DNA from 2 places in the Massilia sp. LMS1-1-1.1 genome. Region 2 is predicted to be linked to the other one. Evidence: predicted binding sites of a transcription regulator. Region 2 holds the regulator's gene; the other holds the start of a gene.
The links. Region 2 encodes FliA, which starts transcription of late flagellar genes. Its sites were predicted from a motif close to CTAAAGTTTNNNNNNNNNNNGCCGNTA; they were not measured.
Positions count from the first base shown of each region.

Region 1: a site for FliA is predicted at 3,009-3,035, ahead of MRBLMS1_RS23530 (DUF5610 domain-containing protein). Genes of this name have one in related genera too.

Region 1 is NZ_JBFPNG010000045.1:332,196-344,004, forward strand. It holds gene MRBLMS1_RS23515 (DUF1345 domain-containing protein) at 1-532, shown strand, start outside; gene MRBLMS1_RS23520 (HPF/RaiA family ribosome-associated protein) at 718-1,095, shown strand; gene MRBLMS1_RS23525 (GGDEF domain-containing protein) at 1,356-2,321, shown strand; gene MRBLMS1_RS23530 (DUF5610 domain-containing protein) at 2,323-2,937, opposite strand; gene sbcB (exodeoxyribonuclease I) at 3,091-4,539, shown strand; gene pyrF (orotidine-5'-phosphate decarboxylase) at 4,773-5,597, opposite strand; gene MRBLMS1_RS23545 (LemA family protein) at 5,755-6,369, shown strand; gene MRBLMS1_RS23550 (TPM domain-containing protein) at 6,371-7,207, shown strand; gene MRBLMS1_RS23555 (TPM domain-containing protein) at 7,207-7,728, shown strand; gene MRBLMS1_RS23560 (SDR family NAD(P)-dependent oxidoreductase) at 7,813-8,577, shown strand; gene MRBLMS1_RS23565 (VanZ family protein) at 9,146-9,559, shown strand; gene MRBLMS1_RS23570 (hypothetical protein) at 9,560-9,859, opposite strand; gene MRBLMS1_RS23575 (hypothetical protein) at 10,138-10,680, shown strand; gene MRBLMS1_RS23580 (NAD(P)-binding protein) at 11,136-11,809, opposite strand, start outside.
Region 2 is NZ_JBFPNG010000001.1:1,769,974-1,781,782, reverse strand. It holds gene MRBLMS1_RS08165 (fumarylacetoacetate hydrolase family protein) at 1-756, shown strand, start outside; gene flhB (flagellar biosynthesis protein FlhB) at 1,016-2,209, shown strand; gene flhA (flagellar biosynthesis protein FlhA) at 2,206-4,302, shown strand; gene flhF (flagellar biosynthesis GTPase FlhF) at 4,569-5,897, shown strand; gene MRBLMS1_RS08145 (MinD/ParA family ATP-binding protein) at 5,890-6,753, shown strand; gene MRBLMS1_RS08140 (RNA polymerase sigma factor FliA) at 6,799-7,530, shown strand; gene MRBLMS1_RS08135 (flagellar motor protein) at 7,512-8,258, shown strand; gene motD (flagellar motor protein MotD) at 8,264-9,034, shown strand; gene MRBLMS1_RS08125 (CehA/McbA family metallohydrolase domain-containing protein) at 9,142-10,752, shown strand; gene MRBLMS1_RS08120 (translation initiation factor Sui1) at 10,857-11,219, shown strand; gene MRBLMS1_RS08115 (hypothetical protein) at 11,302-11,809, shown strand, end outside.

The DNA of each region.
Region 1 (11,809 bases), on a different contig from region 2:
GAACGTGGCCGTCTGGTTCTACCTGGCGACGATGGCCTGGATGATGATGCGCGCCAACCATCACAAGGTCAAAGCCATGGCGGCGCGCCAGGACGAGCGGGCGGCAACAGTCTTGTCGGCCCTGTCCGTCGCTTCCGTGATGAGCCTGGTGGCCATCGTCTCGCAGCTGTCTTCGATGAAAGACCTGGCGCCGGACGAGCGCGCGCTGCACTACGGCCTGACGATACTCACCCTGGTCGGTTCCTGGTTCCTCGTCGGCACCCTGTTCTGCTTCCACTATGCCCACCTGTATTACCAGGCCGATCCCGCACTGCGCCCCCTGAAGTTTCCCGACGACGAGCAAAACCCCGATTACTGGGATTTTCTCTATTTCGCCATCACCATCGCCGTGGCCGTGCAAACGTCGGACGTTTCCGTGCAGACGCGCATGATGCGCCAGATCGTGCTGGGGCAATCCGTGCTGAGCTTTTTCTTCAACCTGGTCGTGCTGGGGCTGTCGATCAATATCGCCGCCGGCCTGATCAATGGTTGAAATAATTTCGTAGTGGAAACTTGACCTGGCTGAAGGGTTAAGCTCATCTTAATCGTGCGCACCCTCTTGAAATACTGGAAAGAGGAGTAAGATAAGTTCCATGCACAGAGGTCATGTGCATGGGGCAGCAACCAGGCCGCAGCACGCCTGAGATGGGTTTTTTTTGAATTGACAGGAGTAAGCATATGCAAATCAATATTCATACCGACAGCACCATCGCCAACACCGCTGGACTGAACGAACATGTGCAATCCGTACTTGAAAGCGCACTGAACCGCTTCCGCGACAACCTGACCCGCATCGAAGTCCACATCAGCGACACGAATGGCCCGAAAGGCGGCGCAGACGATATTCGCTGCGTCATGGAAGCACGCGTTGCTGGCTATCAACCGATTGCCGTGACCGAACAGAACGCCACCGTGCATCAATCCGTTGCCGGCGCCACCGACAAACTGAAACGCGCCATCGATAGCGCCCTGGGCCGCCTGCAAGACAGCAAGCGCCACGCCACCGGCAAGAATGCCGTGATCGATACGGCCGAAGCGGAAGAAACCGCCGAGTAACTCCCCACCCGCAGGATTTCCAGAGACTGAGGCAGCCGTTCAAGGCTGCCTTTGCACATCTGGGCCACCTTCCTGCGCGACAACACCCATAGCAAAACAGCAAGCATTCCGGCGCATTAACACCGCAATGAAATAATTGTCGTATTTCTCACAGTAAGTGACATCAAGCAAGCATTTGCCGTTACAGCCAAGGCCGCTTTACGCTATCATGAAGCTACCGGCCCCCTGCTCGCGCGCGCCGGCTTTTTGAAAGTGTGATTGTGGAACAGATCGGCAACTTCGGCGCTTCAGGCTGCAACATCGGCGATTTACAGTTATTTCGCGATGGGGCGGATAGCCAGACGGCCGCCATGCTGGCGCCCTGCCCCGTCATGCGCCTCGAAGCGGGCGAAGCCATTGCCGACACACAGGGTACTTGCCTGTACATCGTCCTGCGCGGTTCGCTGGCCGTGGCCGCCGACATCCACACGGGCATGGATGACGGCACCGTCAGCAAGGTCTTGCCCGGCGAAAGCGTGGGCGAACAATCGGTGCTCGATGAAGCGAGCAACCTGGCCGCCATTTCCGCCCTGGAAGAAACCGACTTGCTGGTGATCGACGCGGCCGTCGTCTGGGAATTGATCGAGCAATCGAACGGCCTGGCACGCAACCTGCTGCGGCTGCTGTCCTTCCGCATCCGCGCCGCCAATGCCCTGCTGCGCCGCCGCCAGAAACTGGGCGAATTCTACCGCCAGCTGTCGATGGTCGACAGCCTGACGGGCTTGTACAATCGCGCCTGGCTGACGGATTTACTGCCGAACATGATCGTCACCGCCCACGCCAGTGCCTCGCCGCTGTCGCTAGTGATGATAGACCTCGACCATTTCAAGCGTTTCAACGACACGCACGGCCACCAGGCGGGCGACCAGGCGCTGCGCATCGCCGCGCAAGTGCTGGGCGCGGCCCTGCGGCCCACGGATTTTGCCGTGCGCTATGGTGGCGAGGAAATGATGGTGATCTTGCCCGATACCAACGAACACGTGGCCCTGCGGGTGGCCGAACGCCTGTGCGAACGGATGCAGCAAGCCGTCATCTTCGCCGACATGCGCAGCGCGCTGCCGCACATCACGGGCTCGTTCGGCGTGTCCAGCCTGGCGGCCGAACAGGACGACCATGCGCTGATCGCGGCCGCCGACGCGGCGCTGTACCGCGCGAAGGCAGGCGGACGCAACCAGGTCATGCTGTAGATCAGGCGACCTTGCTGTCGGCAGGCTTGGCAGCCTCATCCTTCTTGCTGCTGTGCGCGGCGATGAAATCCGCATAGCCCTTCTGCACCAGTTCATAGGTCTTGTCGATATTGCCGGCGATATCGCCACCCAGCACTTTCAAGCCTTCCAGGATATCGCGCGCTTCCTTGAAGCCTTTTTCCATGCCGCCGCTGATGGTATCCATGAACTTGGTCAGGGCCGCATCGTCATCCAGGTCGGGATTCTGTTTCTTGAAGGCGTCAAAAAAACCGGTCGACAGCGATACAATGCGGCTCGCCGTCGCTTCGGCGCTATTGTCCTGCGACGCCGCGTTCTGGATTGCATCGTCGCCGTACTGGCCCTTCAGCGCTTCATTGATGTTGGTGATGGCCGTCTTGTACAGCAGCGCCAGCGGCTCATTCTCGGAACCGATCGACACGTTCAGCGACGCCTGCATGATGGAAGCGTTCAATTGCAGCTTCGTCCGGTCGTTGACGCTCATTTCAGCGTTGACGCCGTCCTTTTGCTGGACTTTCTCGTCCTTGCCGGCAACACCCGTACTGACGGAAGTCACGGAAGGGTTGGAATTGCCGCCTGCGGCGATGGGAATTGACACGATAGACCTCCTTGAACGGGCAATGTATGCCACCATGCGGGAAACTCGATGATGACCATCCTCTCGTGTAGTATCGGCAGGTTTTCAGAAAACTGTAGCAGCGGCGCGTTTACGGCCCGGATAACCAATCAAGTAACCAAGTATTGACCATCAATGACTAACCAGACCTTTCTTTGGCACGACTACGAAACCTTTGGCGCCCAGCCGCGCCGTGACCGCCCGGCCCAGTTCGCCGCCATCCGCACGGATGCCGAGCTCAACGAGATCGGCGAACCGATCATGCTGTATTGCCAGCCTGCCAATGATTTCCTGCCCGACCCGCAATCGTGCCTGATCACGGGCATCACGCCACAGCAGTGTCTGCAGCTGGGCGTGCCCGAACACCAGTTCGCCGCCACCATCGAAGCGGCCTTTTCGGAGCCGGGCACCATCGGCGTGGGCTACAACACCATCCGTTTCGACGATGAAGTCACGCGTTTCCTGTTCTGGCGCAACCTGATCGACCCGTACGCGCGCGAATGGAAAAACCATTGCGGCCGCTGGGACATCCTCGACGTGGTGCGCATGACGCATGCGCTGCGCCCGGAAGGCATCGAATGGCCGAAACGCGACGATGGCCAGACCAGTTTTAAGCTGGAACACTTGAGCAAGGCCAACGGCCTGGCCCACGAGGCGGCGCACGATGCGTTGTCCGACGTGCGCGCGACCATCGCCCTGGCCCGCCTGATCAAGCAGAAACAGCCGAAACTGTTCGAATTCTGCCTGGCCCTGCACAAGAAGGACCGGGTCGCCAGCGAAATGGGCATGCACCTGGCCGCCGGCGAGCGCCAGCCTTTCCTGCACGTGTCGGGCATGTTCCCCGCCGAACGGGGCTGCGTGGGCGTCGTCTGGCCGCTGGCCACGCACCCGAGCAACAAGAACGAGATCCTCGTCTGGGATTGCGCTTACGACCCGCGCGAACTGTTCCAGCTGGACGCCGACACCATCCGCACGCGGCTGTTCACGCGCAAGGAAGCCATGCCCGAAGGCATGACGCGCCTGCCTGTGAAAAGCGTGCACCTGAACAAATCGCCCATGCTGGTCGGCAACCTGAAAACCCTGTCGCCGGCCATGGCCGCGCAATGGGGCATCGACGTGGACGCCGCGAAGGTCAACGCGCAGCTGGCCGCGACGGCGCCGAACATGGATGCGATCTGGGCCGAAGTGTTCCAGCGCCCTGGCGCGAATGTCGCGCTGGACGTGGATGAGGATTTGTATAACGGTTTCGTCAGCAACGACGACCGCCGCCTGCTCGAATCCTTGCGCCGCGAAACGCCGGCCAAGCTGGCCACGGCCCGCCCTTCGTTTGCCGACGAGCGCCTGCAGGAATTGCTGTTCCGCTACCGCGCCCGCAATTTCCCGCAAACCCTGAGCGAAGCGGAAAGCCTGCGCTGGGAACAGCACCGCGCCGCCCGCCTGTTCGACGGCGACGGCGGCGCCCGCACCATCGAAATGCTGTTTACGGAAATCGACGGGCTGTCGGAATCGGTCGATGAGCGGGGTGAGGAAATTCTGGGAGAGTTGTACGATTACGCGGAGATGGTGGCGCCCATGCGCGATTAGTCGCACCTAACTAAACCTACTGCGCGTCGGTTTTGTTAGGCGCTGTGAGGCCTGCTGAATGTAATTTTTCAGCCCGCACGGTGCGCTTTGATCACATCGCGCGCTCAATTTGCAGCCGTAGGTCGGATTAGCGGGCCGAAGGCCCGCGTAATCCGACAACATTGTTGACGTTACCGGTGTTGTCGGGTTACGGCCGCTGGCCTAACCCGACCTACATTTTTTATGGATGGCGCTTAAACCGAACGGTGTTGATTGATCGCATCGCGCGTCTCGATCGCCACGCGGCGGGCAGCGTCGGCCCAGTCTTCATCCGCTTGCGGCGTGGCGTAGATGATGGCGCGCGACGAGCTGATCATCATGCCCATGCCCTTGGCCGTCTGGCCCGCGCCGACCGTGGCGGCGATGTCGCCGCCCTGGGCGCCGATGCCGGGCACCAGCAGCGGCATGTCGCCGACGATGGCGCGCACTTGCGCCAGTTCTTCAGGGAATGTGGCGCCGACGACGAGCGCGCACTGGCCGTTCTTGTTCCATTTGTCGGCCACCAGGCGCGCCACGCGCTGGTACAGCGGTTCGCCATCCGTATTCAAGAATTGCAGGTCCGAGCCGCCCGGGTTCGAGGTGCGGCACAGGATGATCACGCCGCGGTCTTTCCACGCCAGGTAGGGATCGAGCGAATCCTCGCCCATGTAGGGGTTCACGGTGACGGCGTCGGCGCCGTAGCGCTCGAACGCTTCGCGCGCGTATTGCGTGGCTGTCGCGCCGATGTCGCCCCGTTTCGCGTCGAGGATCAGCGGGATGTGCGGGTAATTCTCGCGCACGTAGCGGCAGATGTCTTCCAGCTGCTTTTCCGCGCCCAGCGCGGCAAAATACGCGATCTGCGGCTTGAAGGCGCAGGCCAGGTCGGCCGTGGCGTCGATGATGCGCGTGCAAAAGGTGGTGATTCCATCAGGCAAGTCGCGCAGTTCGGCCGGCAGTTTCGCCAGGTCCGGGTCCAGGCCCACGCACAGCAGGGAATTATTGGCCGTCCACGCGGCGGATAATTTATTGATGAAATTCACGGCACACCTTCTCTATATTCAGTTGCAAACCCCGTATTGTAACGCGGCATGGACCTGGGAAGGCAGCCAGGGGCCGCGGCCGGCGCTTATTAAACCGACATTGCGGGCCGTTTCAGGTATATTTGCCTCACCTCCTTTACTCTGCACGGAACCCATCATGCAAATCATCAATCAATTCACCAAATGGCTGCGCCTGGCCCTGAGCGTCACCGTCCTGGCCGGCATCCTGACGGGCTGCGGCTACAACGAATTCCAGAGCAAGGACGAAGCCACCAAGGCCGCCTGGGGCGAAGTGGTCAACCAGTACCAGCGGCGCGCCGACCTGATTCCCAACCTGGTCAACACCGTCAAGGGCTATGCCACGCACGAACGCGAAACCCTGGAAGCGGTGACCAAGGCGCGCGCCGCCGCCACCAGTTTCCAGATCACGCCCGAAGTGCTGAACGATCCGGCCGCGTTCGAGAAATTCCAGCAAGTACAAGGCCAGCTGTCGTCGGCCCTGTCGCGCCTGATGGTGGTGTCCGAGAAATACCCTGACCTGAAGGCTGACACCAGCTTCCGCGACTTGCAGTCGCAGCTCGAAGGCACGGAAAACCGCATCACCGTGGCGCGCCAGCGCTACATCGTTGCCGTGCAGGATTACAACGTGCATGCGCGCAGCTTCCCGAACAACCTGACGGCCATGGTCTTCGGCTACAAGGTCAAGCCATCGTTCACGGTGGAAAACGAAAAAGCCATCTCGACCGCGCCGACCGTCAACTTTGGCAAATAAGATGAAAGCCTGGTCTTATCTGGCGGCGCTGGCGACGGCGCTGCTGCTGTGGACGATGCCGCCAGCCGGCGCACAGGGCTTGCAGCCCGTGCCGCCGCTGGCGGCGCGCGTGACGGACAACGCCGGCATGCTGGACGCCAAGCAGAAAGCGGCGCTGGAAGGCGTGCTGGCCGATTACGAAGCCAAGACGGGCAGCCAGATCGCCGTGCTGCTGGTCAAGAGCACGGAACCGGAAGCCATCGAGCAATACAGCATCCGTGTGACGGATGCCTGGAAGCTGGGCCGCAAGGGCGTCGATGACGGCGTGCTGCTGATGGTGGCGAAGGACAATCCATCGTCGCTGCGCCGCCTGCGCATCGAAGCGGGCCGCGGCGTGCAGGGCGTGCTGACGGATGCGCAATCGAAACGCATTTTGCAGGACGTGATCGCCCCCCATTTCAAGCAGAATGATTATTACGGCGGCCTGGTCGCCGGTGTGGGGTCGATTGCCACCCTGCTGAACCAGGAGCAATTCCCCGCCCCGGCCCAGCAGAAAGCGCCGGCCACGGTGGACGCGGGCGGCATGACCTTCTGGCTGCCGCTGCTGTTCTTCGGCTTTCTCGTCATGCTGACCCTGTTCCGTTCGCGCGGCGGGCCTAACCGCCTGCAGCGCGGCAGCAACTGGTCCAGCGGCGCCACCGGCGTCGTGCTGGGCAGCATTCTCAGCCAGGCCCTGAACAACCGGGGCGGCGGTGGCGGCTTCGGCGGCGGAGGTGGTTTTGGCGGTGGCGGTGGCGGCGGTGGTTTCGGTGGCGGCGGCGGCGGATTTGACGGCGGCGGCGCCTCGGGAGATTGGTAATGACGAAACAACTGACATTCGGACAGCGCTGCGGACGCGCCTTGAAACATTTGCGGGGCACGCCGGCGACGGCGCGCCAGGCGTTTCCGGAACGCACCCTGAAAGCCATCGAGACGGCCATCGCCGACGGTGAAACGATGCACCGGGCGGAAGTGCGCCTGATCGTCGAAGCGGCCCTGACGCCAGGCATGGCCTACCAGGGCGTGAGCAACCGCGAGCGGGCGCGCGAACTGTTCACCCAGTATGGCGTGTGGGATACGGAAGACAACGTTGGCGTGCTGATCTACATCAACCTGGCCGAACACCAGGTCGATATCGTTGCCGACCGCAACGTGGGCCGCCGCATCACGCCGGAGCAATGGCAAACCGTGTGCCGCACGATGACCAAGGGTTTCAAGGACGGCAATTACCACGACAGCACGCTCGATGCCTTGCAGCAGTTGAATACCTTGCTGCAAAGCCACTTCCCCGCTGACGGTACGCGCGGCAACCAGTTGCCCAACGAACCCATCCTCCTCTGATTCCTGTCCAGGGATTAAAATCTGCCCATTGCCGCGCAAGCCCGTGGCCTGGGCAGCGCCCCTATTACTCGCCGAGGAGCACACATGAAACTGATCAATAAAACCGCCATCGTCACGGGCGCCACACAAGGCATCGGCCTGGCTTGCGCCACCCGCCTGATCGCCGAAGGGGCGCAAGTGATGCTGGTCGACATCAAGGAAGAAGGCGCGCAGGCGGCCGCCGCCCTCGGACCGCAGGCACGCTTCTTTTGCGCCGACGTCAGCCAGAAGGCGGACGTCGACGCCATGCTGAAGGAAACGCTGGCCCAGTTCGGCCACATCGATATCCTCGTCAACAATGCGGGCGTCACGCACGCGGCCGATTTCCTCGACGTGTGCGAAGACGATTTCGACCGGGTCATGCGCATCAACCTGAAATCGATGTTCCTGTGCGGCCAGGCCGTGGCGCGCGAGATGGTCAAGCGCAACAACGGCTGCATCATCAATATGTCCAGCGTGAATGCGGAACTGGCGATCCCGAACCAGGTGCCATACGTGGTGTCGAAAGGCGCCATCAACCAGCTGACCAAGGTCATGGCCCTGAACCTGGCACCGCACGGCGTGCGCGTCAACGGCATCGGACCGGGCACCATCCTGACGGAACTGGCCAAGCAGGCGGTGCTGTCGAGCCCGCAGGCGCGCCACACGATATTGTCGCGCACGCCGCTGGGCCGCTGCGGCGAGCCGGAGGAAGTGGCCGGCATCGCCGCCTTCCTGGCCAGCGACGACGCCACCTACATGACGGGCCAGACCATCTATGTCGATGGCGGGCGCATGGCGCTCAACTACACGGTGGCCGTGAAGGAATGAGGGCAAGAGGAGGAAGTTATATCAAAAAACGGCAGTTATATAAAAAAACGATAATGGTTATCTGAAAAGACCATTAGACACATATCGTGCGACGCAGCATAATGCACCTGTCTCCACTATTCTCCTCCAAGAAAATAGTTTTAAGCCCGCTTTCACCAGCGGGCTTTTTTTTTGCTATCAATGCTGAAACATGGTCATTCCTGCCACGACGCACAATTTTTTCGGTCATTCTGCCTGCCGCAAAAAAATGTTGCGGCGTGTCATCAGGCCGTCATTTTCGCCCCCTATACTTGCTTCATCTGCTGTACAGGCAACCGATATGCCTGACTACAGACAGGTGTGCCGCGATGGCACACCACTCCCCTTTCATGACCATGGCGGGCGCCGGCAAGGCGCGCGAGATGGTGAGTACCGAGCAACTCTCAACTCTTGACCCATTTCATTTGGGTTTTTGGCCCGCGCCCCCCGCGGGCCTTTTTTTGCCCGCACGGCAAGCTCTTGCGCAAAAACACGGTGGCCCGCCACGCACATGATATTGTGACTGCCTTTCCAACCGTCCTCACGCATCATGCCCGCTCCATTGCCCGAACTCTGTTTTTCCGACCGCTACGAACGCCTGCGCTACCGCACCGCGCTGGTGCTGTATGCCCTGGTAATCCTGATCGGCGACATCCCCGGCGTGCGCGCGGACGTGGGCCAATATGCGTCGGGCGGCGTGCTGCATTCCTTCGGCTATGGCGTGCTGGCACTGATCCTGTTCAGCGGCACGGCCGGCAGCATGGCGCGCCGGGCGCTGCTGTCGGTACTGATGGTGGCGGCCATGGGCGCGCTGGACGAATTCATCCAGAGTTTCCTGCCGTACCGCCGGGGCGCCGTCAGCGACTGGGTGGTCGATATCACGGCCGCCGTGGCTGTGGTGCTGCCACTGGCTTTCATCTGGCCCGGCATGGCCACCGCCGCGCTGAAAAAACAGCAGGGCTGATCACGGCGCGGCGTCATCGCCGGCGCCTAGCGCCAGCGGCAACTGGCCCTGGCCCGCTGCCGCCCGCCCGGCGATGCGGCGCAGCACCGTGCGCATCTCGCGCCGGCTGGCCGCTCCCGCCGCACGCGCCGCATCGCGCTGCATCTCCATCAACTGTTCCGACCGTGACAGCCTCGTCAATGCATGCAGGGCCTGGGTCAGCGCATAGCGGGCGCGCGCCCCGTTCGCTGCGCCCGGGGCGCCGTACACGGCAATCACCAACTCATTGATCAGCTTGACGCTATGGGAATCGGCAGACATTTATTCTCCTGAGATAAGCAACGGGGAACAAGGCAATGGGGGAAAAAGGCAATGCGCGAACGCCGTGCCCGCCCTGCGCAAGAATGTCTTTTATACCAAGCTCGACAATTGAAGCACTTGATGTACCTCAATGTGAAATAACAAGTACCGAACATCTCAGTCCTCCTGCTCTCTTACTAGCAGCAGTTGCGGCCATGCCTGGCATGCGCCATTGACGCTGACCTCCGCCACACCCTGGAAACCGGGTTAACACTTTGTCAGACCAAGAGGAGAACAAGATGAGAGTAAAAAAAACCATGGCGCTGGCTGGCCTGCTGTGTACGCTGGCCGCCTGCAGTTCGGATCCGAACCGCACCAGCATGAGCAGCACGAACGGCCGCAGCGGTGAAAGCTACAGCAATACGGCCGGGACGGGCAGCACTGGCAACACGTCGGCCGGCACCGGGACCAGCACCGGCACCAGCAGCACCATGAGCGACACCAGCACGGGCAGCAGCGGCACCGCAGGCACCGGCAGCGCCGACGCGCGCACCTCCACGGCCAACAACGCCATGAACATGGACGGCAGCCAGACCGGTGTGAGCATCGCCTCCGCCACGGTGCAATCGATCGAGCCGGTGCCGCGCGGCATGGATCAGGGCAGCAGCGACATGCAATCGGGCAGTTCCGGCACGGCGGGCACCACCTCGGGCAACACGCAGTACCGGGTCACCCTGCGCCTGGACGACGGCAGCACGCGGGCCATCATGCAAAACTCCCAGCCCAGCTACCAGATCGGCGATAGGGTCAAGGTAGTCAACGGCTTGCTGCAGCGCTATTGATGACGTTATCGGGGATCAGCGCAGGGGATCAGCGCGGCATGCACTGATTACGCCTGGCCACTGGCGTTCGGGGTACTGAACGCCAGGGGACAGGTACATTCACTGCAGTCAAGCCTGCAAGGCAAGGCAAGACAGGCATCTTGCCTGCATTGCCTTGCCTTGTTTTGCCCTGTTTTGTCTTGCCTTGTTTTGTCTTGCCTTTTCCTTGTCATAGCTTGCTTTATCTTTTCCTTGCCATGCCTTAGCCTTGCCATGTCTCCTGCTAGCATCTCCTGCTAGCTAAGCCCTGCAGCTTGCCATGCCGTCTGCCTTGCCATGCCTTCACGTGCCATGATGATCTTCGGCAGTTCCTTGCCTCCTGCCTCTTGCCTCTTGCCTCTTGCCTCTTGCCTCTTGCCGGCTTCCTCGCTGAATCGGCGCCGGGAGCGCCATTCCTGTGCTCCCGGCACAAGCACCTACTCCACCATGCCTATCTTGCGCTGGCTTGCCGCCAGCCCGGCGATCAGTTCCGCCGCCTTTTTCCCGGCCAGGAAGGCGTGGTCGGAATTGTAGTATTCCCACTCGCTGTAGCGTCCGGCCAGCACGATGTCCTGCGTGGACAGCCATGCCTTTACCAGCGCCACGTTGGCGGCCCGCGCGTGGTCGTACACCACATAGGCGTAGGGCATGTCCACCTGGTTGGCGACCAGCAGGCGGTCATCGTCGCGCAGCAAACCCACCGCGATGCAATCGGCCACGCAGCGGTCAATCAGGGCCTGTCCATCGAGCGGCAACGGTTTCCAGGGCGAATAACTGATCTCGCACGTGAGGCCGAAACCGCCCGGCGCATTGCAGTGGGGGCTGGCATTACCTTGCAGGAAAATACGGTGGAATATCGTCTGTTCCGGATAGTAAATCCAGTGTTTCTCGCTGATGTTTTCGCGCGCCACGCCCAGGTTGACGCAGCGCACTGAAATATGCCGCAAGGCGCGCGCCGCCGCCTGTACTTGCGGCGGCGCCTGCTCGCCGATCAGGCGCACCAGCTGCGGCAATGGCATGGTGCTGAGCAAGTGCTGGTAGCGGAAGCGACGGCCATCACCCAGCACGACCACGTGCTGGCGCGGCAAGACCTGCACCACATCGGCATTCA
Region 2 (11,809 bases):
CGCGTGGCCGGTGCATCCTATCTGCAGCAGATCGAGCGCGCCTGCAAGGCGGCAGGACTTGAAGCGCCCGTCAATCTGCGCGATGCTCCAAGGATGTACCAGGGCGCCAGCGACGATTTCCTCGGCGCCCACGATGACATCACCCTGGCGCACGAGCAGTGGGGCATCGATTACGAGGCAGGCATCGCCGCCATCACGGACGACGTGGCCATGGGCTCGACGCCGGACCAGGCGCACCTGAACATCAAGCTGTTGATGCTGGTCAATGACATCAGCCTGCGCAACCTGGCGCCCGACGAGCAAGCCAGCGGCTACGGCTTCCTGCAGGCGAAGCCGGCCATGGCTTGCTCTCCAGTGGCCATCACGCCCGACGAACTGGGCGACGCCTGGCGCGGCGGCAAGGTGCATTACGCCTTGCGCTGCAGCCTGAACGGCAAGTTGACGGGCCAGCCGAACGCGGGCGCCGACATGGCGTTCAATTACCCGCAATTGCTCGCCCATCTGTGTCAGACACGCAACGCGCGCGCCGGCAGCGTGGTCAGCGCGGGCGGCGTCGCCAACAAGGAAGTCAAGAAGGGGTTTTCCAGCATTGTTGAACGACGTAACCAGGAGATGATCGCCGATGGTGTCGCCAGCACACCATTCCTGTTGTTTGGTGATGTTGTTCGATTGGAAATGCTGGGTGATGACGGCAAGTCCCTGTTTGGCGCCATCGAACAGACGGTGAAGCAGGCCGAGGCGCGAAAAAATCGTTAGTGACCCGAGAAAATGGCCATGACTGCGTTGCAGTCCCTCGCCGTACTATTCGTACTGTCTTCGGGGCTGCGCCTTGTCCTGACCATTTTTCGGCCCCCTCTGAAATGGGCGCCTGCGGCGCCTTTAATATAGGCAAGGGAAAAGGAGGGCAATTGCCCCCCTTTTCCCTTGATGGCGTTGTGTTGATTGAACCGATAATGCTCCATGCCCAGTCCGTATTGCGCCTAGCCAGGCTGCAGGACTTCACCGGAGTTGATTGATGTCGGAAGACAGCGACGCAGAAAAGACCGAAGCCGCGTCACCGAAGCGCCTCGAGCAGGCGCGTGAGGAAGGCGACGTTCCGCGATCGCGTGAAGTGGCCACGTTTACGGTGTTGATGGCGTCCGGCTGCTGCCTGTGGTTTGCCGGCGACGCCATCGTGCGGCGGCTGACGGCCGTCATGGTTTCCGGGCTGACCCTGGACCGGGAGCAGATACTCAATCCCGACGCGATGATGTTGCGCATCGGCTACGACGTGGGCTCGGTCTTGCTGACCTGCCTGCCGTACGCCGCGGCCATCATGCTCGTCGCCCTGGCCTCGCCCGTGCTGGTGGGCGGCTGGCTGTTCAGCTCCAAGGCGTTTACCCCCAATTTTGGCAAGCTCAACCCGATTCGTGGCCTGGGCAATATGTTTTCGAAGAATGCGCTGGTGGAGTTGCTCAAGGCCATCGCCAAGACTCTCGTCGTCGGCGTCGTCGCCTGGATGGTGATGCAGCATCAAAAGGATGCCGTGCTGGGCCTGTCGGTGGAATCGCTGCGCGCCGGTTCGGCCCATCTGATCAGCCTGCTGATCACGGCCTTTTTGCTGATCGTGGGCGCCCTGGGCCTGATCGCCGCTATCGACGGTCCGTACCAGATGTGGCACTACGCCAACAAGATGAAAATGTCCTTGCAGGAAGTCAAGCAGGAAGCGAAAGAGTCGGACGGCAATCCGCAGATCAAGGCGAAGATACGCCAGATGCAGCATGAAATGTCGCGCCGCCGCATGATGGCCGACGTGCCGACGGCCGACGTGGTGGTAACCAATCCTACCCATTACGCGGTGGCGCTGAAGTATGGCGAGAATTCGCGCGGCGCACCGCAGGTGGTGGCCAAGGGCATTGATGAGGTGGCGGCGAAGATCCGCGAACTGGCCGGCGAACACAAGGTTGCCATCCTGGAAGCGCCGGCCCTGGCGCGCGCGCTGTACAAGCACACGGATATCGGCGACGAGATTCCCGAGGCGCTGTATGGCGCCGTGGCCGAAGTGCTGGCCTACGTGTTCCAGCTGCGCAGTTACGGCAGCGGCCACGGCGAGCGCCCCGACAAGCCGAAAAAACTCGACGTGCCGCCCGAGCTCGACCCACAGAATCCCGCATCGCAGACACCGCCCGCAGCCGGCGCAGCAGACAAGAATAAAGGAAGCACACCATGAACGGCCTGACCATGCCAGCCTGGCTCAGCGGATTGAAAGGCAACGCCAGCAAGGGCCTCGCCGCGCCGATCATCATCATCATGCTGCTGGCGATGATGGTGCTGCCGCTGCCCGCCTTCATCCTCGACATCTTCTTCAGCTTCAATATCGCGCTGTCCATCATCGTGCTGCTGACGGCGCTGTACACGGTCAAGCCGCTCGACTTCATGGCGTTCCCGACCATCCTGCTCGTGTCGACCATGCTGCGCCTGTCACTGAACGTGGCGTCCACGCGCGTGGTGCTGACGGAAGGCCATACGGGCGCCGACGCGGCCGGTAAAGTGATTGAGGCGTTCGGCCACTTCCTGATTGGCGGCAACTACACGGTCGGTATCGTGGTCTTCATTATTTTGACGATCATCAACTTTACCGTTGTGACCAAGGGCGCGGGCCGTATCGCCGAGGTGGGCGCCCGCTTCGCGCTGGATGCCATGCCCGGTAAACAGATGGCCATCGATGCCGACCTGAACGCCGGCCTGATCGGTGAAGACGAAGCGCGCCGCCGCCGCACGGAAGTGGCGCAGGAAGCGGAATTCTATGGCGCCATGGACGGTGCCAGCAAATACGTGCGCGGCGACGCCATCGCCGGCATCTTGGTGACCGTCATCAATATCGTCGGCGGTTTGCTGGTGGGCTTGCTGCAGCACGACATGGGTTTTGCCGATGCGCTCAAGAACTACACCTTGCTGGCCATCGGTGACGGCCTGGTGGCGCAGATTCCTTCGCTGATCATTTCCACGGCGGCCGGTATCGTCGTCTCGCGCGTGGCCAGCGAACAGGACATCGGCACCCAGCTGGTGGGCCAGCTGTTTGCGAAACCGCAAGTACTGTATATTACCGCCGGCATCATCGGCGGCATGGGCCTGATCCCCGGCATGCCGAACATGGTTTTCCTCCTGCTGGCCGCGCTGCTGGCCGGTTCCGCCTATTTGATCAGCAAGAAGCGCACGCAGGAAAAAGAAGCGGCCGAAAAGCCGGCCGAAGTGCCGCAAGCGACCGTGGCGCCCGAGCAGGAAGAAGCCAGCTGGCAAGACATCATGCCCGTCGATACCCTGGGCCTGGAAGTCGGCTACCGCTTGATTCCCCTGGTCGACAAGACGCAGGGTGGCGAATTGCTCAAGCGCATCAAAGGCATCCGCAAGAAATTTGCCCAGGAAGTGGGCTTCCTGGCGCCGCCCGTGCATATCCGCGACAATCTGGAATTGAAGCCGTCCGCCTACCGCATCACCTTGAAGGGTGTGGAAGTGGGCGTGGGCGAAGCGTTCAACGGCCAGTTCCTGGCGATCAATCCCGGCATGGCCAGCGGCACCTTGCCGGGCCTGGCCACGAGCGACCCCGCGTTCGGCCTGCCCGCCACGTGGATCGACGCCAGCCTGCGCGACCAGGCCCAATCGATGGGCTACACGGTCGTCGATGCGGGTACCGTGGTGGCCACACACTTGAATCATCTGATCACCTCGCATGCGTCCGAGCTGCTGGGCCGCGCGGAAGTGCAGTCGCTGCTCGACCACCTGGGCAAGGATGCGCCGCGCCTGGTGGAAGACCTGGTGCCGAAGATGCTGTCGCTGTCGGCTCTGCAAAAAGTGTTGCAGAACCTGCTGGCCGAGGGCGTGCACATCCGCGACATGCGCACCATCATCGAAACCCTGGCCGAGTACACGGTCAGCACGCAAGACCCGAACGAGCTGACGGCGCTGGTGCGCGTGTCCCTGGGCCGCGCCATCGTGCAGCAACTGTTCCCCGGTGCGGCCGAGCTGTCCGTGATGACGCTCGACAGCCGCCTGGAGCGCCTGCTGATGCAAGCGATGGGCAATGGCGGTGACGGCGCCGGCATCGAGCCGGGCCTGGCCGACACCATCGCCCACCAGGCGGGCCTGGCTGCCCAGCAGCAGGAAGCGCTGGGTCTGACACCGGTGCTGCTGGTGCCGGCGCCGCTGCGCGCCCTGCTGTCGCGCTTCCTGCGCCGCGCCTTGCCGCAGCTCAAAGTGCTGTCGCATGCGGAAGTGCCGGAAACCAAGACGATCCGCGTCACGGCGCTGGTGGGCGCGCAGTAGTTATCTTCATTAGTACCGGGGTCAGACCCGCCGGGTCTGACCCCGGCCTTCGTTTGGGTCAAAAAAACCGAAATTTCCTCCCGGCAAACTGAATAACGGGTACTTTCCCGTCCTGTTCCTTCGATCGTTTCCTGCGAGCATCGCTAATAATGGAAACTGTCCGAGTGATCTGTGTCCATGTGGAAGACAGCACTCAAGCAACAGGAGTCGATGATGGTCACACAGTTCAGCCAATATTGCGCCACCCCCGCCTTGGGAGGCCGGTCATGAATGTGAAGAAATTTACGGGCGCCTCGTCGCGCGATGCGCTGCGCAAGGTGCGTGAAGCGCTGGGCCCCGATGCCGTGATCCTGTCGAACCGCCAGGCCGATGGCGTGGTGGAAATCCTCGCGCTGGCCAATGACGATGCCGCTTCGCTCGCCTCGCCGCCGGCCGCCTCCGAAATGGCCCAGCCCCGGCCCCAGTTGCAGACCCAGTTCGCCACGCCGCAGCGTCCGACCGCCCCGGCCCAGCGCCCGGCCGCGCCACGTCCTGCCGCGCCGCGCCAGGCTGCCTCCGAGCCAGTGGACATGGCCCGCATGCAGCAGATGATGGCCAGCGCGCTGGCGCACGTCAAAGAGAACGCCGCCGCCGAAATGAGCGGCATGATGAATGAAATTCGCGCCATGCGCGGCATGATGGAAACCCAGCTGGCGGAAATCTCGTGGGGGTCGACGCAGCAGCGCGAGCCGCAAAAAGCCGTCGTCCTGCGCGAAATGCTGGCCGCCGGCTTTTCCGCCAGCCTGGCGCGCTACCTGATCGACAAGCTGCCCGCCGGCCTCGACGGTGCGCAAAGCATGCGCTGGATCAAGACCGTCCTCAGCCGTAACCTGAACACGGTGGCCAATGAAGACGCCATGCTCGAGCAGGGCGGCGTGTTCGCCCTGGTGGGCCCGACCGGTGTCGGCAAGACCACCAGCACGGCCAAGCTGGCGGCCCGCTGCGTGATGCGCCACGGCCCGGAAAAGCTGGCCCTGATCACCACGGACGCCTACCGTATCGGTGCGCATGAGCAGCTGCGCATCTACGGCAAGATCCTCGGCGTGATGGTGCATTCCGTGAAAGATGAAGCGGATTTGCGCATCGCCCTGAAAGAATTGAAGAACAAGCACACGGTGCTGATCGATACGGTGGGCGTGAGCCAGCGCGACCAGATGGTGACGGAGCAGGTGGCCATGCTGTCGGGTGCCGGCGCCGACGTGAAGCGTTTGCTGTGCCTGAATTCCACGGCAACCCAGGAAACCCTCAACGAAGTGGTGCGCGCCTATCAGGGCAGCGGCCTGGCCGGCTGCATCATGACCAAGCTCGATGAAGCGGCGTCGATCGGCAACGTGCTCGACGTGGTGATCCGCCAGAAGCTGAACCTGTTCTATGTGTCTAACGGCCAGCGCGTGCCGGAAGACCTGTACCTGGCCGACCGCGGCTACCTGATCGACCGCGCCTTCAAGCTCAAGCGCGACTCGGCTGCCACGCAGTTTTCCGATGCCGAACTGCCGCTCCTGATGGCGCAGGCAGCCGCCCGCAACAATGAAGCGCGCGGGGTGCATCTTGGCTAATTTTGATTTCGACCAGGCCGAAGGCTTGCGCCGCATGCTGGCCGGCCCGCAGCCGCGCGTCATGACGTTCCTGTCGGCCACGCCGCAGGACGACAAGGGCGCCATGCTGGTCAACCTGGGTGCTTCGCTCGTCTACGGCGGCAATGACGTGCTGCTGCTCGACGCCAGCGGCGGCAGCGATGGCGTGGCCGCGCGCCTGGGACTGGCACACGGCGCCAGCCTGCGCGACGTGGCGCGCCAGCAGTGCGGCTTGAACCAGGTCATCCACCAGGTGCCGCAAGGCTTCGGCGTGGCCAGCCTGGGCGCACGCAACCACCTGATGGACAGCATGGATTATGCGGGCGAGGACGAGCTGCGCCGCCTGGGCAAGACCTTCGAAGTGCTGGCGCGCCAGAGCGGCATCGTGCTGGTCGACGGCGTCGTGGCAGAAGAGGGCGCCTGTTTCCCCGTGCCCTTGATGGCGTCGTCCGATATCGTCGTGCAAGTGTCGACCAGCGCCACCTCGATCAAGGCGGCGTACTGCCTGATCAAGCGCCTGAGCCAGGAACTGGGACGCCGTCCGTTCGGCATTCTCGTCACCGGTGCTTCCGAATCCGAAGCAAAAGTGGTATACGATAATATGGCACAGGCGGCGAGCCGTTACCTGGCCGTGAAGCTGACGTCGATGGGCTCGGTGCCTGCCGATGAGTATCTGCACCGCGCGGCGCGCCTGGGCCGCAGCGTGGTCGATGCGTTTCCGCTGGCCGGTGCCTCGGTGGCGTTTCGCGGACTGGCCGAGCGGCTGGCCCGTTCGGCGGCTCCCGTGCTTGGCGGCACCTTGTACCAGACGGGGAGCCCGCACCAGTTCAGCGCCTGACGCCAACCGTAGCACCAGATAAGATGAGAAAACAATAAGCAGCCTATGTACACGGTCAAAGGGAAATCGAACAAGGACTATTTGCTGACGGAGCACATTCCGCTGGTAAAGCGTCTGGCGCACCATATGAAGGCGAAATTGCCGCCTTCGGTCGAGGTCGATGACCTGATCCAGGCCGGCATGATCGGCCTGCTCGATGCCATCAGCCGCTATGAAGAGACGCATGGCGCGCAGTTCGAGACGTATGCCGTGCTGCGCATCCGCGGCGCCATGCTCGACGAATTGCGCACCAGCGACTGGCTGCCGCGCAGCATGCGCCAGAACATGCGCAAGATCGAAGAGGCGATGAGCACCTTGCAGCAGCGCCTCGGCCATCCGCCGACGGAGTCGGAAGTGGCGAAACTGCTCAAGATGTCGCTGGCCGACTACCAGGAAATGCTGGGCGACGGCGGCGGCCACCAGCTCGTGTACTACGAAGACTTTCATGACCCGGACGGCAATGACAGCTTCCTCGACCGCCATTGCGTGGACGAGGACAGCGACCCCTTGCGTTCCCTGCTCGATACCGATTTCCGGCAATCCGTGATCGATGCCATCGACGCGCTGCCACCACGCGAGAAAATACTCATGGGCCTGTATTACGAAGAAGAGCTGAACCTGAAGGAGATCGGCGCGGTGATGGGCGTATCCGAATCGCGCGTCTCGCAGCTGCATACCCAGGCCGTCGCGCGCCTGCGCGCAACCTTGAGGGAGCAGGCGTGGACTGGTCCAGCGTAATCGGGCTGGCGCTGGCGCTGGCGGGCCTCTTGGTCGGCCAGGCACTGGAAGGCGGCAAGATGGCCTCCCTGCTGCAGCCGGCCGCCTTTGCCATCGTGGTCATCGGCACTTTCGGCGCCGTGCTGCTGCAAACGCGGCTGCGCACTTTCGTGCGCGGGCTGGAAATGCTGCGCTGGGTCTTCCTGCCGCCAGCCGACACGCGCGCCGCGCTGGCGCGAGACATCGGGCAGTGGAGCTTGACGGCGCGCCGCGACGGCCCGCTGGCGCTCGAGCGCCTGATGGAAAACACGGCCGACCGCTTCAATGCCAAGGGCTTGCGGATGATCGTCGACGGCATCGCACCGGACAAGCTGCGCCAGCTGCTCGACGTGGAAATCTCGGCCTACGAAATGGCCGAACGCCAGGCCGTCAAGGTGTGGGAATCGGCGGCCGGCTATTCGCCCACCATCGGTATTCTGGGCGCCGTGCTGGGCCTGATCCACGTGATGGAAAACCTCACTGACCCAAGTAAATTAGGCAGCGGCATCGCCGTGGCCTTCGTCTCCACTATCTATGGCGTGGGCCTGGCCAACCTGCTGTTCCTGCCGGTGGCGAATAAACTCAAGGCCATCGTTTCGCGCCGCGTGCTGCAGTACGAAATTACGGCCGCCGTGCTGTACGACATCGCCACGGGCGACCATACGCGCATCATCGAAGAGCGCGTGTCCAGCCTGCTGCACGAGCACTGACCATGATGCGGCGCGCGCGCAGGAAGTATGACGAGGAACCGGACAACCAGGACCGCTGGCTGATCTCGTATGCCGACTTCATCACCCTGCTGTTTGCCTTCTTTGTCGTGATGTACGCCATTTCGCAAGTCAACGAAGGCAAATACCGCGTCTTCCAGAATGCCATCGGCCAGGCTTTCAGCCTGGAAAAGGGCGCACCGCCCATCATCATGGAAGCGCCGCAAGCCATTCCTTTGCCGAATCCCGCCCTGAAACGCCGCACGGAAGCCATCCGCCGCGAGCGCGAACACATGACCCGCCTGGCGCAGGACTTGACGTCGACCCTGGCGCCGCTGGTCAAGGAAGGCAAGGTGCGGGTCACGCAGACGAGCCGCGGCGTGAGCGTGGAAATCAATGCCAGCGTGCTGTTCGACCCGGGCGCGGCGCGCCTGACGGTGGAGTCGGACCAGGCCCTGCGCGCCGTCGCCGTGCTGCTCAAGGACGATACGCACGACGTGCAGGTGGAAGGACATACGGACGTGCAGCCGATCAGCAATTCGACCTTTGCCTCGAACTGGGAATTGTCGGCCGCGCGCGCCAGCGCCGTGGTGCGCCTGTTCATCGCCAGCGGCGTCAAGGCGTCGCGCCTGACGGCCGTCGGCCACGCCGACAACATCCCCGTGGCGCCCAACGAAACGGCGGAAGGGCGCGCGCGCAACCGCCGGGTCGCCGTGACGATCCTCTCGGGCATCCCGGAAACGGTGACGGAAGTGCCGACGGCGCCGCCGGCCAACTAGGACAGGTTTGCGGGCCGGGGCCAGTGCGGCGGACCGGGCGCATGTCATTCGGTGGTCATACTGCAATGCTAGGCTGTGGCACTTCTTTTCAGCCTCCAGGTCCACCTATGTCTTACTCCAGAATGCTGCTTCCTTCGGCCATCGTCATCCTGTTGAGCGTTGCCGCCTGCGGCGGCGATAGTGATCCGGCGAGCAGCGTGCCACCGCTACCCACTGGCCGCTGGATCGCCGGCGATCTGCATACCCACACCACGCAATCGGCCGATGCGGATGTCAGCCAGACGCTGGACAAGGTGCTGGCCAAGGCGTTCGGCAGTTACGGCCTCGACTGGATGGCGCTGTCCAACCATTTGCGCGTCTCCACGCGCGATGCATTGGGCGCGCCGCTAGCGACGCCCATTCCCATGTCCATCGGCGCCGAGCGTTACGAGGTGCCACGCGTGCAGGCGCTGCAGGCGGGTGGCACCTACGCCGACAAACTGATCTTTTCCGGCTTCGAGTGGGACATGCCGACCCACGATCACGTCGGCATCGGCCTGTTCGAGGGCGCGGACAAGCTCAGCGCCAGCACCCGGGGCATGAAAGAGTTCGAATACCTGTTCACCACGCGCGACGCGGCCATGTTCGACGCTGCCGATGTTGTTGCATGGAAAGCAAAATACGGCGACACCCGCTACAACAAGACGGCTGCCGATGCCTTGCAAGCCATCAACTGGCTCAAGCAGAATTATCCGGAGACCAGCTACGCCGTCATCAATCATCCGTCGCGCAACAAGGGCAGTTACAGCATCGCCGACTTGCGCGCCTTTAACGATGCGGCTCCCAACATCATGTTCGCCATCGAAGGCATGGTCGGCAACCAGATGGAGCCGGACCGCGGCGGCTACACGGCAGCCTATACGGACGACAATGCGTTGCTGCGCGTGTATGGAGGCGTCGACTACGTGGTGGCCAAGCTGGGCGGGCCATGGGATGCGCTGCTGGGCGAGGGGCGTCGCATCTGGAACCTGACGGATTCGGATACCCACTTCAAGATCGTCGGCGGCAACAGCAGCGGCTACTTCCCGGGCGAGTATGCGAAGAACTATGTGTTCAACGGCGCGCAGGGCGCGCCGCTGGCGAAGGACTTGCTGGCGGGCTTGCGCTCGGGCAAGATGTTTTCCACCTATGGCGACCTGATCAACGCGCTGGACTTCAACCTGGCCAGCAAGGATGACCGCAAGGAGATGGGTGGGGAGCTGAAAGTCGGTAACGGCGACACCGTCACCATTACCATCCGCTTCAAGAGCCCGGCCAAAAACAACTACGAAAAGCCTGTCGACAGCGGCTTGGCCGCCAGCGTCAAGCCCGTTGTCGATCATGTCGACCTGATCGTCGGCGATGTCGGCGCGAAGGCGGCGGCAGGCACGCCAGCCTACAACGTTGCCAGCAATGCCAGCACGCGGGTGCTCAAGCGCTTCACCAGCGCGGACTGGAAACTCGGGGCTGACGGCTACTACAGCGTGAGCTACCGGACCACGGCGGCGAAGAACCAGTATTTCCGTCTGCGCGGCACCAATCTGGGGACCGATGTTGCCGGCCTGACGCAGGGTGGCGAACCGCTGGCCGACCAGCGCACGGGCACGACGGACAGTACCCAGCGTTTCAACGACATCAACGACCGCAATTACCGCAGCCTGTGGTTCTATTCGAATCCTGTGTTCCTTACCTTGCGCTAATAGCGTAGTCGGCCGCGCGTCGCCGGACGGTGCGGGATCCCGCTTGATCCAGCACCCGTTCCCGCTTGGTACAATCGCGGCCTTCTTTCTTTTATTTCTCCATCATGAAAAGCAGCTCCCAGGGCGGTCTCGTCTATTCCACCGAAACGGGCCGCATGTGTCCCGCCTGCCGCCAGCCGCTGGCGCAATGCGCATGCAAGGCGCAAGCGAAGGCGGCGCCGGTCGGCGATGGTGTGGTGCGCGTGTCGCGCCAGACCAAGGGCCGCGGCGGCAAGAGCGTTACCGTGGTCAAGGGCTTGCCGCTGGACGCCATCGCGCTGGCCTTGCTGGGCAAGCAGCTGCGCACGCAGTGCGGCTCGGGCGGCACGGTCAAGGATGGCGTGATCGAAGTGCAGGGCGACCATGTCGACACCATCGTTGCCGCGCTGACCAGGCTGGGCCACCAGCCGAAAAAGGCCGGCGGCTAGCCGGGAGGCGTGCGTGCGGAGGCGTGCGGCCCGCTGCCGCACGCCTGTGGTAACGTGCATTTCCTTTTATGCGCCACCTCATATGAATAACAAACTGACCGGTATCGCCATCGCCGCTGCCATCGCGGCAGTGCTGGCGGTCGTGTACTGGCCCGCGCCCGATGGTGGCGCAGCGGACGCTGCCGCCACCGCTGCCGCCAGCGCGCCGCCGGGGCGCAGCCTGGCATCGTATTTGAATATCGATGCCACTCCGGCCGCCGATGCCGCGCCCGTTGTCGTGTCCCTGGCGCAGCGGCTCGAACGCTTGGGCGCCAGCGGCAAGCCGGAAGACGCGTATGCGGCCTATAACCTGATCGACGACTGCATCGTCTTCCAGCGCGAAAGCCGCTTGCCGGGCATGGAATTCGAGTTGGGGCGCGAGATGACGGCGGAAGAAAAAGCCGCCCAGCAGCAGTTGTGTGCGGGCATGACGCAGCGCCAGCGCGAGGATCGCCTCGGCTACCTGGCCACTGCCGCGCAAGGCGGCGTGCCGGGCGCGGCTACCCTGTTCCTGTCGGAAGGCCCGTTCGGCGACCGCAGCGCGCTGCGCA